4 regions of the Shewanella sp. Pdp11 genome follow, and region 4 is predicted to be linked to each of the others. Evidence: predicted binding sites of a transcription regulator. Region 4 holds the regulator's gene; each other region holds the start of a gene.
What was found. The regulator MetJ, encoded in region 4, represses methionine synthesis genes. The targets are predictions, from matches to a motif close to TAGACGTCTAGACGTCTA.
Positions count from the first base shown of each region.

Region 1 (4,274 bases), 290 kb from region 4:
AACAATAATGCCGATGTCACTGCACTGCAAAATGGCGATCTTAACCTTATCGATTTAATTATCGAAGGTGATGAAAACACTGCACAAATTGCTCAATCAGGTAACGGTAACTGGATTGGTGGTGACGCAAGTAGTTCATTTGAAGTAAGCGGTGATAATAACAGCCTGTTGATCACTCAAACAGGTAACGATAACTTAGTACTAGGTTCTCAAGCTGGCAATAACAACAGCATCAGCGTTAATCAATCAGGTAATATGAACGTTGCTACTGTAGTGCAATACTAGTCAATCCTGTTAAAACCACCACAGCTACACTCTTTGGTGGTTTATCAAAAGGGTGTTGAACAAAAAGCGGGAATGTTTAAATAAACATTCCCGCTTTTCTATTCTGATTAACCAGTAATTATTAACATTAACCACTCAAAGCGAAAAGCTAACGATCAATATCTTTAACTGACTAACTGCACAGCTCAAAGTGAGTCTGATAGGTTTGTGCCCAACGCAACAACTCAACACGATTACGGGACTGGGTTTTACGGAAGATAGAGGAAATATGAGCCTTCACCGTATGTTCGCTGATGCACAATCTGTGGGCGATTTCTTTATTCCTCGCGCCACTCGACACAAATTGAATGATAGTGCGCTCACGGGAAGTTAGCATCTGCAGCATAGCCACAGTATCGGAGGGCATCTCATTGTTGCCATCGAGTTTTTGTACTACACGACGGAACATCTTACTCAGTAGTGTTCTGTCGTACCACAGCTCCTCTGCCACCATTTTACGTAAACCTGTTAACATCAAATCCATACGTTGATCGGCAAATAAAATGCCTCGAATGCCAAGTAACATAGCTGACTCTTGATCTAAAGAGTCTCGCTCGACTTGATACAGCGCCACGGGGAAGTGTGATACTAAGCGCGAAGCCAGTAAAGGGATCCCCTTGTTATCGAGTGCAGAGCCTTTTTGGGTGATCAGATAAAAACTTCGACGACTCTTATCTAAATCTAATTCCGCCGCATGCTTAACGATACGAGTTTTCAAGCCTATGGATTCAGCGAGTAACGCTAAATGACATGGCGCTGCCATTTGATGTAAAAAAACTAATTCATTAATTGTGCTCAATGACTCTCCTCCCTGAAAAGTATTTTCTATTAGCAAAATGGTATGTTTGACCAGCCTCTTTAGTTAGATTTTTAAACATTCCATTAACCTAGTTGATTTTGACTAGTTAAAGACTGAAAAACATCACCCAAATGTACTATTCCCTCTTTAATCCTAGTAAGTTCGACTAACTAACCACAGATAATTTGAATAACAGTAGAAAATACCATTGAACTTAATCAACTCACGAAACCTAGTACTTTCAAACTATGAAGATATCAGCCCAAAGTTGCAACATAAAGATAACATTAAAATGTGACAGCTAAATGCCATCACACTCACGCCAAATTTTTTATGGAAGGATGAACGCAACTCACTGCCACTAGCTCCTGAGTTTAAGTGCTGCTATTTGCTTATCTTGAAAACGAGACAATAAAACGAGTGCGACAATTGCGCCAATTAATGCCATCAACATATCTGATTGAGTATCCCATACATAGCCTTGGGTGCCCAAAAAGGCTTCGGCGCCTTCACCTGTTGCCACGGCAACCCACCATTCGATGAGTTCATAAAACGCCGAAAACGCGAGCACAAAACACGTGACTAAAAACGCACACCAAGCACCGGGTTTGACCGCTTGATTACGCAGCATAATTTCACGCGCTAACATGGCAGGGATAAAGCCTTGAGCAAAATGACCTAACTTGTCGTAATTATTACGTTCTGAGCCCATCCAATGGGCAATAGTGTCGAATAATGGCACTTCAGCATAGGTGTAATGTGCGCCGACAAACAACACACAGCAATGGGCTAACACTAAAACATACACCAGCGGCGTTAATGGGAAGCGTTTGCGGGTAAAAAATAGCAGTGGCACAGCCACTAATGCTGGAACCGCTTCGAGCCACCAAGTGAAAGAATCTGCGGGATTTATCACCGACCACACGAGCACTAAGAGGTAAATAGCACACCACGCGATTTTGTTATTCAATGTTTCTTCCTCTTATGCGATATTGTTCTTAATTTAGAATATTAACTTTAGCCATCTAGCCCTCCACACTGAGTAAAAAAAGTGCTATTTTGGTGGGTGAAGGTTGTCAGCATATCATAAGAAACATTTCTATTAATTAGAGGGTACCCATATCATGGCGAAACATTCGCTGGACAAGGATAAGATCAAGATCCTGCTGTTGGAAGGCGTCCACCAATCTGCGGTCGATGTACTTGAGCGTGCGGGATACACCAACATCGAATACCACAAAGCCTCATTAGGCGATGAAGCATTAATTGAATCCATCAAAGATGCACATTTCGTGGGACTTCGTTCACGTACCCAATTAACTGCCGAGGTGCTAAAACGCGCCGAGAAGTTGATCGCGGTCGGTTGCTTCTGTATCGGAACCAATCAAGTTGATCTTGCCACCGCCGAATCCCTTGGTATCCCAGTATTTAACGCGCCATTCTCCAATACTCGCAGTGTTGCCGAGCTCGTGATTGGCGAAATCATTATGCTGATGCGCGGTATCCCTGAGCGTAACGCCATCGCCCACCGTGGTGGCTGGATGAAAACCGCCGCTGGCAGCTACGAAGTGCGCGGAAAAACCTTAGGCGTAATCGGTTACGGTCATATCGGTACTCAGCTTGGCATTCTGGCTGAGACGCTGGGCATGCGCGTGGTGTTCTTCGATATCGAAGACAAACTGCCGTTAGGCAATGCACAGCAAATTCATTCAATGGAACAATTGCTGGCGCAATCTGACGTAGTGAGCTTACACGTACCTGAAACCCCACAAACCAAAGACATGATAGGCGCAGCTGAATTTGCGGCGATGAAAAAGGGCAGCATCTTTATCAACGCATCACGCGGCACTGTAGTCGATATCGAGGCCTTAACAGTCGCACTCAAAGAGCGCCACCTTGCGGGCGCGGCGATTGATGTGTTCCCAGTTGAGCCGCAATCGAATGACGATGAATTTATCAGCCCACTTCGAGGTCTTGATAACGTATTGCTGACACCGCATGTTGGTGGTAGTACTGCTGAAGCCCAAGAAAACATTGGTATCGAAGTCGCTGGCAAGCTCGCTAAATACTCAGACAATGGATCGACCGTATCTGCAGTTAACTTCCCTGAAGTTTCGCTGCCTATGCATAAAGGCACCTCACGCTTACTGCATATTCACCAAAACCGTCCAGGCGTGCTGATCAAGATCAACCAAGCCTTCTCGGAAAAAGGCATCAACATTGCCGCGCAATATCTGCAAACCACCGCAGAAATTGGTTATGTGGTCATGGAAGTTGACACCCACCAAGCCGAAGAAGCCTTAGTAGAGTTGAAGGCCATTGAAGGCACACTGCGTACCCGCGTGCTGTTTTAAGAGTTAAGCCGAATCGCATTAAGCGTTTCGGCTAAAGTACAAAGACTAAGGCGCACATATCATTCACAGATATGTGCGCCTTATGCTTTTGAGCCAACAGGAATTCCGTTACAATCTAGCCTCTCACATCGCCTTCATTTTCAGGATCTCGCTATGACTATTTCAGTTTCTACGCCCCATTGGGATCTGGACGCTTCTTTGCCTCCACTCATGCTTGCCAACTTATCTCATATGGGCCTTATTAAAGTGGTTGGAGAACAAGGCCGCAGTTTCATCCATGGCCAAGTGACCACTGACATCAGCTCATTAGCCGATAACCAATGGCGCTGGGGTGCACATTGCGATCCAAAAGGTAAAATGCTGGCCAGTTTCAGAACCTTTGCCATCCAAGATGCGCTCTTTATGCTGATGCCAAAGGATGCCATTGAAGTCGATTTACCCCAGTTACAAAAATATGCCGTGTTTAGCAAAGCCACCTTAAGCAATGCATCCGCTGAATGGACTCTGCTCGGGGTTGCCGGTGAACAAGCAAGCCAGTTCGTGAGCGAACATTTTGGCGACATTCATCAAGAATTCACGCCCATTGAACATGGCGCGATTTTAAAAGACGCTGACCGTTTCATTTTAATGTTAACCCCAGAAGCGGCTGCAGCTTTAGTGGCCAAATCAAAGTTGAGCGTATTTGATGCCAGTGCTTGGCAAGCGTTAGAAATTATCGCGGGTTACCCCAACCTTGCCGCCAGCCATGCCAGCCAATATGTACCGCAGATGTGCAATCTACAGGCAGTCAACGGTAT
Region 1 is NZ_CP015194.1:1,562,461-1,566,734, reverse strand. Features, by position in the region: gene AYJ58_RS06965 (curlin) at 1-285, shown strand, start outside; gene AYJ58_RS06960 (helix-turn-helix transcriptional regulator) at 458-1,123, opposite strand; gene AYJ58_RS06955 (DUF2238 domain-containing protein) at 1,485-2,093, opposite strand; gene serA (phosphoglycerate dehydrogenase) at 2,248-3,477, shown strand; gene ygfZ (tRNA-modifying protein YgfZ) at 3,631-4,274, shown strand, end outside.
Region 1: a site for MetJ is predicted at 2,142-2,159, ahead of serA (phosphoglycerate dehydrogenase). Genes of this name have one in related genera too.

Region 2 (4,274 bases), 1.5 Mb from region 4:
CTTACTATTTCAGTGCTTTGAGCAAAAAACTCTACGTTTGGGCCATGATACTTAAGTTGATTTTTCTTTTCAAATGGATTGTTTGTTTGCCAATTCCAAATAAAGATATTTCCACTTTGATATCAGTTTGAGGCTCAATTGTATCCTTTGATTGAGTCATCTTATATTGGCAAGATTCTCATGACCATGATACTAAATGATGCTCATTACAGAACAATTGTTGCTGAAAATTGTGGTACTAGATTGATGAGTAGTAATGAGCTAAAAGTCGACTATGTAGCGGGAATGCTATGCTTCAACACTGATGTTGAATTGGTCATTGTAAGTGAGAGGCATATTGCAATGAAATGCGAATGGGTGTCGCTTACCCTCGTTGTAGAAATAGAGATAAATCATTAGACGGACAGGCTCGTGACGACTTGAAGAATGGAAATGTTAAAATTGTTTTAAAACATGGGATTATATCTCCACCTCCAGCACCTTATTTGCTTCACCATTTGATGTTACATACAAGGTAGTCATTTTTTATTCTTTTCGTTAGGCTATTGTGCGACTTAGTACTGAAATTCTTTAAATTTTGGGTATGATGTGAAGAGTAACCGAATCATCTTATTGTTAATAAACAGGTGCAAAGTGTCTTATGACTGATCTTGAGCAACAGGTTTTTACTCAAGTTAGAGCTATCATAGCGAATGAAGAGCAAGTGATTGGCCGCCGAGGGATTTTAATACCACTCAAAAAAGCGATCCTTGCTGAAGGCGACATTCGTAACGTGATCGACATCATCTCGAGTGACCCCGCATTGGCGGCGCACATGCTAATGCGCAGCAATTCCGCACAGGCATCAGGGGTGATTAACCCTAAGACTCGCTCCTTGAAAGAAGCTTTAGTTCGCTTAGGTCAAGTGAATATCTATCGCTATGCTTTTACGTTTTATCTGCAAGAGCGTCTCGATGAGCTGCCGCAGCCCTATAAAAAGTTGGTCCAAGGTTATTGGAAGTTGACTGAAGATATTGCTACGGATGCGGTGGACAGTTTAGCGGAGATGGAAGGCGTCGAGGTTGATGCTGATGAAGTGCAAACCTTGGCCCTGTTCAGTGTGTTCGGCCAAATTATCGCGCTCACGGCCTTTGCGTATTTAAATGCTAATGCCGAACAATCATTCCCTTTAAGCGTAATTAAGTCATTGATTGATAATCAACAGCAGACATTGACGATAGAATCATTCGAAGCGTTAGATCTCGATCAGGACTTGCGTCAAGAGTTTATGATTGCCCATAATTTGCGTCAGACCCGTAATTCGAATTCCCCTGGTTTAATCCTGCGCCGCGTATTGTCTATGCGTGGTCTATTGATGAATCCACTGTAATATTTAGATGCGATAAATAACGGTTTGAACGAATAAAATAACCATTTAATTCAATAAAAAAAGCCTGCATTCGTAGGCTTCTTCATTTGATTTAACCGGCATTAATTTGTCTTCTGCTGGCGAGATAAACCTTCACTCGCCACCAGTTGTAACCAATTTTGGATCAATGTTGAGTTACCACTATGGCGGCGATAGGCGCCAAATAGAGGCCGTTTTAAGCCTTCTTGTCCTAGCTTTACCGTAGTAAGGCTTAAGCCGTGACCTTCATTTATCGACCAGTTCGGCAGGGCAGCGATACCATCTTTGCAGGCGATACGTTGCAATAACATCATGGTTAAATCACAGGTTTTTTGCTCACCCGCTTCTATACCCGCAGGTTCTAAAAAGTGGCGATAAATGTCTAAACGCGTCAGCGGTACGGGATAGCTAATTATCGGTAAACGCGCTAATTGCTTAGGGGTGACATAGGGCTCTTTCGCTAGCGGATGATCTTTAGCAACCACTAACTTTACTTCAAAATCAAACAAATGCTGATAAGCAAGTGAATGCCCAGGCACAGGATCTGAGGTCAGCACTATATCCAGTTCGCCCATTTCTAGGGCATTGAGCGAGTCAAACAAGTGACGGCTCGACAAGTCTAACTCGGCTTGGGGATGTTCTTGTCTAAATTGCTCCATCACAGGCATTAACCAGCGAAAACAGCTGTGACACTCAATGCCGACACGTAACTGATTGGTTTCGGTTTCAAGGCCATTCTTAAGATCTGTCTCGGTTTCTAGCACCTTAGGCAAAATCTCTTCCGCGAGATGAAGCAGACGCGCACCTTCTTGGGTGAATGACAGCGGCTTACTTTTACGCACAAAAATAGGCGAGTTAATCCTTTGCTCCAACTCCTTTATTTGGTGGGAGAGGGCGGATTGAGTGACAAAACGTTTTTTGGCTGCGCCCGCCAAACTGCCACTTTCCTTCAGGGCCATTAAGGTTCGCAGATGTCTTAGTTCGATCATGTTCACTCCAGGTGAATTTCGCTCATGTTGTGCTTGAAATCAATTCGGTTGCTGGAATAGAGACTAACACAATAAACTTCTAGACGTCCAGACGCCCATTGTTATTTATCAAGGCGGAAATACTGAAAAGTGCCAAGAGAACACAATCTGGTGGGTGCAAGTGCCGAATTTGGCTTATCTCAAATAAAGGAAGATAGGGTATGCAATTAAATAGTCTTGGGTTTCCCCGTATCGGGCGTCGACGTGAATTGAAATTTGCCTTAGAAAAATACTGGCGTGGTGAGAGTACTCAAGCCGAATTATGTGAAGTAGCGAGTGAACTGCGCCGTACCCATTGGCAGTGGCAAACCGCAGCGGGCGTCGAGCAAGTGCCCGTGGGGGATTTTGCCTTTTACGATCAAGTATTAACCCTGAGTGCGACCTTGAATGCCATCCCTGAGCGTCATCGTGGTGAAGGCGCTATCGATCTCGATACCTTATTCCGCGTTGCCCGCGGCAGAGCGCCGACAGGCCAAGATGCGCCAGCCTCTGAAATGACCAAATATTTCAATACTAATTATCATTATTTGGTGCCAGAGCTGACGCAAAACCAAGAGTTTTCGATTGCTTACGAGCAGTTTTTTGATGAAGTCAGCGAAGCGCAAGCGCTAGGCTATAAAGCAAAACCTGTGCTACTCGGCCCTGTTAGTTACTTGCACCTTGCTAAAACTGTGGGTCAAGAGTTCAATAAGTTAAGTTTATTGCCTAATTTAATAACAGCTTATGCTGACATCTTGGCGCGTTTCGCCGCCCAAGGTGTGGAATGGGTGCAGTTAGATGAGCCTGTGTTGGCATTAGAGTTAGACGCGCAGTGGCAAGCGGCGATGACTAAGACTTATCAAGCGCTAAGCACTGTAAACGTCAAGGTTCTTTTGGCGAGTTATTATGGCGGTATTGCGCATCATCAAGCCCTAGTATCTGCCTTGCCAGTGGCTGGTTTGCACTTGGATTTAGTCACAGCGCCAGAACAACTGGCTGTATTTGCAAATGCGTTGCGCAGTGAGCAAATTTTGTCGGTGGGCGTGGTTAATGGCCGTAACGTGTGGGCGGCAGAAATCGATTTGATTGCCGAGCGTATTGGCGCAGTGGCGCGTGATTTAGGCGATCGTCTGTGGATTGGCACATCATGTTCATTGCTGCACAGTCCAGTCGATTTAGATGTTGAAGTCAAACTATTACCTGTGCTGCGTAAGCAGTTAGCCTTTGCTAAGCAGAAACTGTTGGAATTGAGCAAAATTCGCCAATTATTGTTGGCGCCTAATTCGGATGAAGCACAAAAAATCAGTGCTTTTTGTATCGCTCGTCGTCAAGCCAAAGCACAGGCTGCGGATAAGCAAGTGATTGAGCGTGTTGCGGCATTAACCACTGCGGATTACGAGCGTGTCAGTGATTTCAGCGTACGCCAAAGGGTGCAGCAGCAAAAATACCGTTTACCCCTGTTACCCACTACGACCATAGGTTCGTTCCCGCAAACACCTGCTATTCGAGGATTACGCAGCCGCTGGCGTAAGGGCGAGATAAGTGATGCTCAGTATACTGAGCAGTTACAGCAAGTGACCCGCGATACTATTGAACGCCAACTAAAACTGGGTATCGACGTACTCGTGCACGGTGAAGCCGAACGTAACGACATGGTGGAATACTTTGGCGAGCAGTTAGCTGGCGTTGGTTTTAGTAAAAATGGCTGGGTACAAAGTTATGGCTCACGTTGTGTTAAGCCACCCTTGATTTACGGCGATGTGAGTCGTCCAAAAGCTATGACAGTCGAGTGGGCTGAGTTTGCCCAGAGTCTTACCGACAAGCCCGTAAAAGGCATGTTGACGGGGCCTGTGACAATTCTGCATTGGTCATTCGCCCGT
Region 2 is NZ_CP015194.1:4,780,264-4,784,537, reverse strand. Features, by position in the region: gene AYJ58_RS21015 (HDOD domain-containing protein) at 641-1,369, shown strand; gene AYJ58_RS21010 (LysR family transcriptional regulator) at 1,471-2,376, opposite strand; gene metE (5-methyltetrahydropteroyltriglutamate--homocysteine S-methyltransferase) at 2,577-4,274, shown strand, end outside.
Region 2: a site for MetJ is predicted at 2,449-2,466, ahead of metE (5-methyltetrahydropteroyltriglutamate--homocysteine S-methyltransferase). Genes of this name have one in related genera too.

Region 3 (4,274 bases), 1.7 Mb from region 4:
GATTGACACCCATGCGTTATCCTACGCCGCTTATTTATCGGCCATAGAAGTGCTGGCGGCAAATAAAGTCACTGTGCATATCCAGCAGAATGATGGTTTCACGCCAACGCCTGTGGTGTCCCATGGAGTGATTTGCGCCAATCGCGAAGCAAATATCACAGGTGCGCCTCTTTCCGATGGTTTGATTATCACGCCTTCCCACAATCCGCCTCAAGATGGCGGGATCAAATACAATCCACCCCATGGTGGACCGGCCGAAGGTAATATCACGGCTTGGATTGAGTCGCTTGCCAATGATTACTTACGCCAAGCGTTAGCTGGCGTGCAAAAATTAGCGTATGCCGAAGCGCTGGCCTCAGGCTATGTCAACGCCATTGATTTGGTAACGCCCTATGTGGCTGATTTAGAAAATGTTATCGATATGCAGGCGATTGCCAACGCTAAGCTGCGTATCGGTGTTGACCCGCTCGGTGGTTCAGGGATTTTCTACTGGGCACCGATTGCCGCGCGTTATGGGCTCGATATCACCTTAGTCAATGATAAAGTTGACCCAAGCTTTAGCTTTATGCCGCTGGATAAAGACGGCAAAATCCGCATGGATTGCTCGTCTCCCTATGCGATGGCTGGGTTACTCGCCCATAAAGAATCCTTTGATTTATGCCTTGGTAACGATCCTGACTATGACCGCCACGGCATTGTCTGCCCTGGTACAGGCTTGATGGACCCTAATCACTACCTTGCGGTCGCTATCGATTATTTACTGACGCACAGACCGGATTGGAGCGATACCTTAGCCATAGGTAAAACCTTAGTATCGAGTGCGCTTATCGATAAAATCTGTGCTTTCCATGGCAAAAAGTTACTCGAAGTGCCTGTGGGTTTTAAGTGGTTTGTTGATGGTTTAGCTGAAGCCACCATCGCCTTTGGCGGTGAAGAGAGCGCTGGCGCGGCATTTTTACGCCGTGATGGGACAACGTGGTGCACGGATAAAGACGGCTTTATTCTAGGGTTACTTGCCGCAGAAATTCTTGCGGTGACAGGTAAAACTCCAGGTCAACGCCATCAAGAGCTAGTAAAACAATTTGGCCAAAGCTTTTACAAGCGTATCGATAGCCCAATCAGTCTTGAAAACAAGGCCAAATTTGCGTTATTAAATGCTGAAACCTTAAATGCCACAGTGCTTGCGGGTGAGGCAATCGAAAACGTGTTAACTCATGCACCGGGCAATAATGCTGCCATTGGTGGCATTAAAGTGACTACGGCGAATGGTTGGTTTGCGGCGCGTCCATCGGGCACGGAAGCGTTATTTAAGATTTATGGCGAGAGTTTTATCAGTGAGCAGCATCTAGCTGAGATTATCAAAGATGCGCAGGCATTAATTGATAAGGCGCTGAACGCTTAATGCAGCAGTAGGTTTATAAAGTATCAAAAAAAACGCACTCAGTTTTGAGTGCGTTTTTGTTTGTGGCTAATGTCAGTTATGAGTATTTTCTCATGCTGATTTGACCGTATTTAGTACTCGATATGACAACTCGGTAAGTTATTCTTATCGATGTAATTTTGGTGATATTCCTCTGCCACATGGAACTGTTGTAATGGCACAATTTCAGTCACGATATGGCGTAATCCCCAACGGCCCGAGCGGGCAAAAGCTAACTTTGAGGCTTCTGCGGCCGCTTTTTGCTCACGGTCGTGGAAGAAAATGGTACTGCGGTATTGAGTGCCTATATCTCCACCTTGCATGTTCAGACTGGTTGGATTGTGGTTTTTCCAAAATACCTCGAGCAAGTCTTCATAACTGACCAGGGCAGGGTCAAATTCCACTTGTACCACTTCGGCGTGGCCAGTTTTGCCTTTTTTGACTTCTTCATAGGTGGTCGCGCTATTATTGCCGCCCATGTAACCGCAGGTGGCATTCAATACGCCGTTCACTTGTCTAAAAAAATACTCTACGCCCCAGAAACAGCCGGCACCAAAGGTTGCTAACGCCATAATTAAATCCAATAGAAGTCTAGATGGCTAAGGATTGTGATAAAACTCGCGCGCAAAAGCAAGCCTCTAGCAGGAATATTTATGCAGGATGAATTTTCGATAAGGTGATGGAAAATTTACACTCGCCGTAGCAAAGCGCCGCGTTGATCTTATTCCGTTCAAAACTGGGTCCTATGGCGATAAATGTCTGAGAACAGCACTAAAAACATGTGTTAGTATTGAAGCCGCTTTTTAAGGTGCGAGTGAGACTAACCGCGTTGAGATGAATGCTTGAGTGGTTATGGCTATCTGCACTGATGCTATTGCGCCGTTACTGTTACACACCATTATAAGGAGAATTCTGTGTTACAAGCTCTGTTAGATTCAAAGGATTTTTTAGCGCTCACCTTAGCCCATCCTGAACAGTTCGATGGCGAGTTTACATTTAGCTTAGGCGACCATACCCAAGTTGAAGTCTGGGATACCGGCGTTATCGTTTTTGAGCCCGCCGAGAATGAAGGAAAAGATGTTGTCCTATCTTGCGGTGTTCATGGTAACGAGACCGCGCCTATTGAACTCTGCAATAGCTTAATTAAGCAGCTTTTACAGCAAAAAATCATCGCAAAGCAGCGCACTTTATTCCTGATTGGTAACCCATTAGCGATTAATAACGGCACGCGGATTATTGATGAGAACATGAATCGTCTCTTTAGTGGTGAGCATTCCAATCCTCCGGGATTAGTCAATCCTGAGCGAGTGCGCGCCAAAAAACTCGAAGCCTATGTCGATCGTTTTTATACCGCGGTTGCCGATGGTCGTCAGCGCATTCATTATGATCTGCACACGGCGATGCGCGCCTCGAAGCATGAAAAGTTCGCTATCTATCCCTATCGTCCTGGGCGCGCCTTTAGCGGCGAGCAAATTATGTTTTTAGCCGCTAGCGGCGTCGATACGGTTCTTTTTCACCACGAACCGACCACGACCTTTAGCTATTTTTCCTCTGAACGTTACGGCGCCGATGCCTTTACCATTGAGCTTGGCAAAGTGTTTCCGATGGGGCAGAACGACATGACGCGTTTTATCGCCACCCATGAAATGTTTATGCGCTTGATCACCGCTAAACCGTTGGAGCTAGATGCATTTGATGCCGATAAGGTTAACTTGTACCAAGTGTGCCGCGTCATCAATAAACATTTCGATGATTTTGAATTTACCTTCGCCACCGATGTCGAAAACTTCAGATCTTTCCCGAAGGGCTTTGTATTAGCGCGGGAAGGTGGGCAAGAAATTAAAGTGGAACATGAGTTTGAGTCTGTCGTGTTCCCTAATGCCAAAGTGCCTATTGGCAATCGCACTGTGATTTGCCTGATCCCTGCGGTGAATGCGGACGTGCGTTAGGCTTGTAAAGCAATATATACATGCGAGGCAGGGATAACTTGTGGTTTGAGCTATGCCAATGGTTGATAGGTAGTTTACGTTAACGTAATGTTCGTCGGGCATATTCGTATAAACAGACGCATCAAAACGCTTTGGTGCGTAATGAGATAACAAGAGCACAATATGAGCAAAGCAACACTCAACACTGATACAGTGCACCGTGTCGGCTTCTTGGATAAGGCATCGCTACACATTCCTATCCTTCGAATTCTACAAGCCGACGGCACCACTTATGAAACCGCGGTTTTGCCTGTGATAGATGAAACCTTAGCCACTAAAATTTACGATACCTGTGTATTCACTCGGGTACTTGATGAACGTATGCTTGGCGCCCAGCGTCAAGGGCGCATCAGCTTCTACATGACCTGTACGGGTGAAGAAGCGGCGATTGTCGGCAGTGTGGCCGCACTCGATCAAGAAGATGTGATCCTCGCACAATATCGCGAGCATGCGGCGCTGCGTTATCGCGGATTTACTACTGAACAGTTTATGAATCAGATGTTCAGTAACGAGAAAGATCTCGGTAAAGGTCGCCAAATGCCAATCCATTACGGCAGTGCGGCATTGCATTATCAGACGATTTCTTCACCCCTTGCGACACAAATCCCGCAGGCGACGGGTGTGGGCTATAGCTTAAAAATGCAAGGTAAGCGCAAAGTCGCGGTTTGTTATTTTGGCGAAGGCGCTGCATCAGAAGGGGATTTTCATGCCGGTCTAAACATGGCCGCGGTACTGAAATGCCCAGTGATTTTCTTCTGCCGTAACAATGGCTACGCCATTTCAACTCCCACCGAAGAGCAGTTTGCCGGTAACGGTATTGCGAGTCGCGGTGTGGGTTATGGCATGCACACTATTCGTGTTGACGG
Region 3 is NZ_CP015194.1:2,935,396-2,939,669, forward strand. Features, by position in the region: gene pgm (phosphoglucomutase (alpha-D-glucose-1,6-bisphosphate-dependent)) at 1-1,402, shown strand, start outside; gene msrA (peptide-methionine (S)-S-oxide reductase MsrA) at 1,513-1,992, opposite strand; gene astE (succinylglutamate desuccinylase) at 2,335-3,369, shown strand; gene AYJ58_RS12985 (thiamine pyrophosphate-dependent dehydrogenase E1 component subunit alpha) at 3,532-4,274, shown strand, end outside.
Region 3: a site for MetJ is predicted at 2,005-2,022, ahead of msrA (peptide-methionine (S)-S-oxide reductase MsrA). Genes of this name have one in related genera too.

Region 4 (4,274 bases):
AGCACGGGGCGAAGAGCCAGCGTGTGTGACTGTGTGTCCAACCGATGCCTTAGTGTTTGGCGATGCTAACGATCCACAAAGTGAAGTGGCCACACTGCTCAACACTAAGATCACTTACCAAGATAAAACCCATTTAGGCACTAAACCTAGGGTATATCGCGTTCCTACCAAAAGAGGGGGGATTTGATTATGAACAATACTTGGGGCGACATGGCGCAATATGATCCTGTCACTTGGCACTGGGTCATCGCCGTTTACCTGTTTATGGCGGGGTTATCCGCGGGCAGTTTACTGATTGGCATTGGTTTGCGCTGGGCGAATAAGGAACTCAGCGCGGGAGCCGAAAGCAGCATTCTTAAGGCTGCGGCCATTATTGGGCCTGTGGCAATTAGCTTAGGTCTAGCTTGCTTAGTGTTTGACTTAACCAAACCATTCCACTTCTGGCTGATTTTAATTCACTATAACTTCCAGTCTGTGATGGCAATCGGGGTGCTGGCGCTGCTGGCGTATTCTCCCTTGGCCTTTGCATACGCCATTATTGTGCTGCGGGATGACTTACCGAAATGGGGTTTGGGTTTCTTAACGCCTATCGCTAAGTTACTTATGCCATTTCGAAAGCTGATTGAAGTATTGTTGTTTGTCCTCGCCATTGGCGTAGGGGCTTACACTGGCTTCTTAATTTCGGCGATGAATGCTTATCCTATGCTCAACACTGCGGTACTGCCTGCGCTGTTTTTAGTGTCGGGTTTATCGGCGGGCGCTGCGGCAAACGCGGTACTGGCACTCTTGTTGTTTAAGACCGATAGCCATGATAAGACTTTGGCTAAGATGCACGGGTTAGAATTGCCTGTGATGGCGATTGAAATCATGTTCCTGTTCATGTTGTTCTGCGCCTTGTACTTCAAGGGCGGCGCGGCAGCTGCGGCCTTAGCGTCGTTAACCTCAGGGCTATGGGCAAGCGTGTTCTGGATAGGGGTTGTCGGTATCGGCTTTGGTATTCCATTGCTGTTTATGCTGCTACCCGCCGCGACTCGCCACACTAAGGGCGCGATGATCATGGTGGCTTGTGCGAGCTTAACCGGCGTACTCGCCTTAAGACATTTTATTGTGTACGCAGGGCAAAGCTATTTAAGCTGAGTGTAAGCTGGCTTTAAATATTGATAGATAAAGAAAAAGCACTGGCAATGTCAGTGCTTTTTTATTGTTTGAATCTTGAGATGATTTGCCAGTACAAGCGGGACGCTTATTGGGGTAATAACTCGATAACCGACTTCACCGTTAGCACTAAGGCGCTGATACTGCACAGGACTAACGTCGCCATCTTTGTCTTCTCTTTATCGACACGGCCCACTAATCGTCCTGCGACTAAGTAACCTAAAATCACTGAGGGGAGCAGCATCAACGACAGCCACAGATGTTTTAATTCTAATAAGCCAGTGATCGCTAAAATGACCAATGCAATCATGGAGCTAAAAATGAAGAAGGCCGACAGGGCTGCACGAAACTGCGAGGCATCTTTGCCTGCCAACAAAATCGCCATCGGCGGGCCACCAATCGCGGCGATATTGCCGAAGATCCCTGAAACCACGCCCGCACCGAAGAGGGTTTTCTTATTCACGGGTAGGCTGAATTTATACAGGCTGAGGATCACTGCGACAGTTACAATGGCGGCGATGGATAAACCGAGTATGGGCTGAGGCGCAAACAGCAATAAACTCGCGCCGATAAAACCGCCGGGCACGCGACCTAGGAGCGCATATTGCAAGCCATTGAATTCTAAGTGACCGCGTTCACGCACTAAGGTCAGCAGGGCGATGGAGAAACCCATAGCAATAACAGGCGCAGGTACAAGTTGTGGATCGACGATATACAGCAAAGGACTGGCGACAACCGCAAGTCCAAATCCAATCAGGCTCTGGGTTAATGCGCCCAGAAACACGACCAGCGAGGCTAAGGCGAGTGTCTGTGGATCTATCATAGAAAACATAGGATTTCCTATATCCCAAACCACCTCAAGATAGTGAAATTTAAAGTTTGAAGTCGCTTGGGTATAAACAAAAAGGGATCGTTAACGATCCCTATTGATGAGCACTGTGATATGACTTTGAAAGCGACGAGTCGCTATTCCATATCTTCCCACTCGATCCCCATTTCGTCCATCAGCAACTTGGCTTCGGCGGGAATACTGTCTGGGCTGTCTTTTGACAGATCTTCATCGTTAGGCAATGGCTGGCCAGTGTAGGCGTGCAAAAATGCCTCACACAACAGCTCGCTGTTGGTGGCGTGACGCAAATTATTGACCTGACGACGAGTACGTTCGTCCGTGAGGACCTTAAGCACTTTGAGCGGAATAGACACAGTAATTTTTTTTACTTGTTCATTCTTCTTGCCATGTTCAGCATAGGGGCTGATGTATTCCCCATTCCATTCAGTCATTGACTCACCTGTTATAACGCTAAATTCGGGGCAGATTTTAAACCCTTACAAACAACAGTCAAATTATTGCTACTATTTCTTTGTGATTGCAAACAGATTTCTTTATGTTTAGACGTCTAAACGTCTTCACGCCTATTGACGATGGCGTTGGGCTTAGGTACATTTAGACGTCCAGACATCTCTATCAGTCTATCGAATTTAGGAGTCCACCCATGGCAGAGCGTCAATTAGCCACACTGGCAGTGCGTCAGGGTATCGAAAGCGATACTCAATATGGCGCAGTTGTGCCACCGATTTATTTGTCGACTAATTACGCCTTCGATGGTCATAAAAATCCCCGCGAATTCGATTACAGTCGTTCAGGCAACCCAACGCGCTGCATTTTAGGCGAAGCATTAGCGCAATTAGAAAAGGGCGCCACTGGCATAGTGACGTGCACTGGCATGGCGGCCATCACCTTAGTGACTACTTTGCTCGGCCCCGATGACCTATTAGTTGTGCCCCATGATTGCTATGGTGGTTCCTACCGTTTATTTACCAACTTGGCGAAGAAAGGCCAGTTTAAGCTCATTGTGGTCGACCAAACCGACAGCCAAGTGTTAGCCGCCGCCATTGCGCAGAATCCTAAGATGGTGTGGCTCGAAACCCCATCGAACCCGTTATTGCGTGTGGTAGATATCGAAACCATTGCTAAGGCGAGCCATGAGGTCGGCGCGCTGGTGGTGGTCGATAACACCTTTTTATCGCCGATATTGCAACAACCCCTATTGTTAGGCGCGGATATCGTTATCCACTCCACCACTAAATATATCAATGGTCATAGCGATGTGGTCGGCGGCGCTGTTGTCGCCAAAGATGCGCAAATCGGCGAAAGCTTACATTGGTGGTCGAACACTCTAGGCTTAACGGGCTCAGCCTTCGACAGTTATCTGACCCTGCGCGGCCTGCGTACCTTAGCGGTGCGTATTCGCGAGCATCAAGCCAATGCCCAGCGTATTATTGAGGTATTAACCCAAAGCCCTGTGGTGAGTAAAGTCTATTACCCCGGTCTTGCGGATCACCCTGGTCACGCCATTGCGGCCAAGCAACAACAGGGCTTTGGCGCTATGCTGAGTTTTGAGCTCAAAGGCGGTGAGGCCGAAGTGGTGGCCTTTTTAGGTGCACTCAGCTTATTTAGCGTGGCGGAAAGTTTAGGTGGCGTCGAAAGTTTAGTGGCCGTGCCCGCCACTATGACCCACAGAGCCATGGAGCCGCAGGCGCGCTTCGAGGCTGGTATTAAGGACACCCTATTGCGTCTATCGGTGGGTATTGAAGATGCCGCCGATTTAGTTGCAGATATTCAAGCAGGATTAGCCGCCGTTGCGGCTTGTCAGTAGAGGAATAATAGATGGCACGTTGTCACTTACATAAATTTGGTGGCTCCAGTTTAGCGGATGCCGATTGTTATCGCCGAGTTGCCCATATCCTGTTAACCCACGGTCATAGTGATGATCTCGTGGTGGTCTCTGCGGCGGGTAAAAGCACGAATTTCCTGTATAAATTATTAGCGCTGCGTGATGCGGGTCAGCTATGGCAAGAAGAATTACAAGTGCTGATCAGTTACCAACAGGGGTTGATTGAGCAGTTGTTGTCGAATGAACAAGCCCGAGATCTGCGTGAGCGTTTGGCCACTGATAAAGCGCAACTCATCAGCCTGTTGTCCTTAGACGAGCGCAACGAATACCAAATCAACCATGTGGTGAGCTTTGGCGAACGTTGGTCGGCACGTTTAATGGCGGCGCTACTGCGCGAATCTGGCGTGGCGGCAAGCCATGTGGATGCCTGTTCAATTTTAGTGG
Region 4 is NZ_CP015194.1:1,274,868-1,279,141, forward strand. Features, by position in the region: gene AYJ58_RS05635 (4Fe-4S dicluster domain-containing protein) at 1-187, shown strand, start outside; gene nrfD (NrfD/PsrC family molybdoenzyme membrane anchor subunit) at 190-1,137, shown strand; gene AYJ58_RS05645 (sulfite exporter TauE/SafE family protein) at 1,244-1,987, opposite strand; gene metJ (met regulon transcriptional regulator MetJ) at 2,122-2,436, opposite strand; gene metB (cystathionine gamma-synthase) at 2,649-3,812, shown strand; gene AYJ58_RS05660 (bifunctional aspartate kinase/homoserine dehydrogenase II) at 3,824-4,274, shown strand, end outside.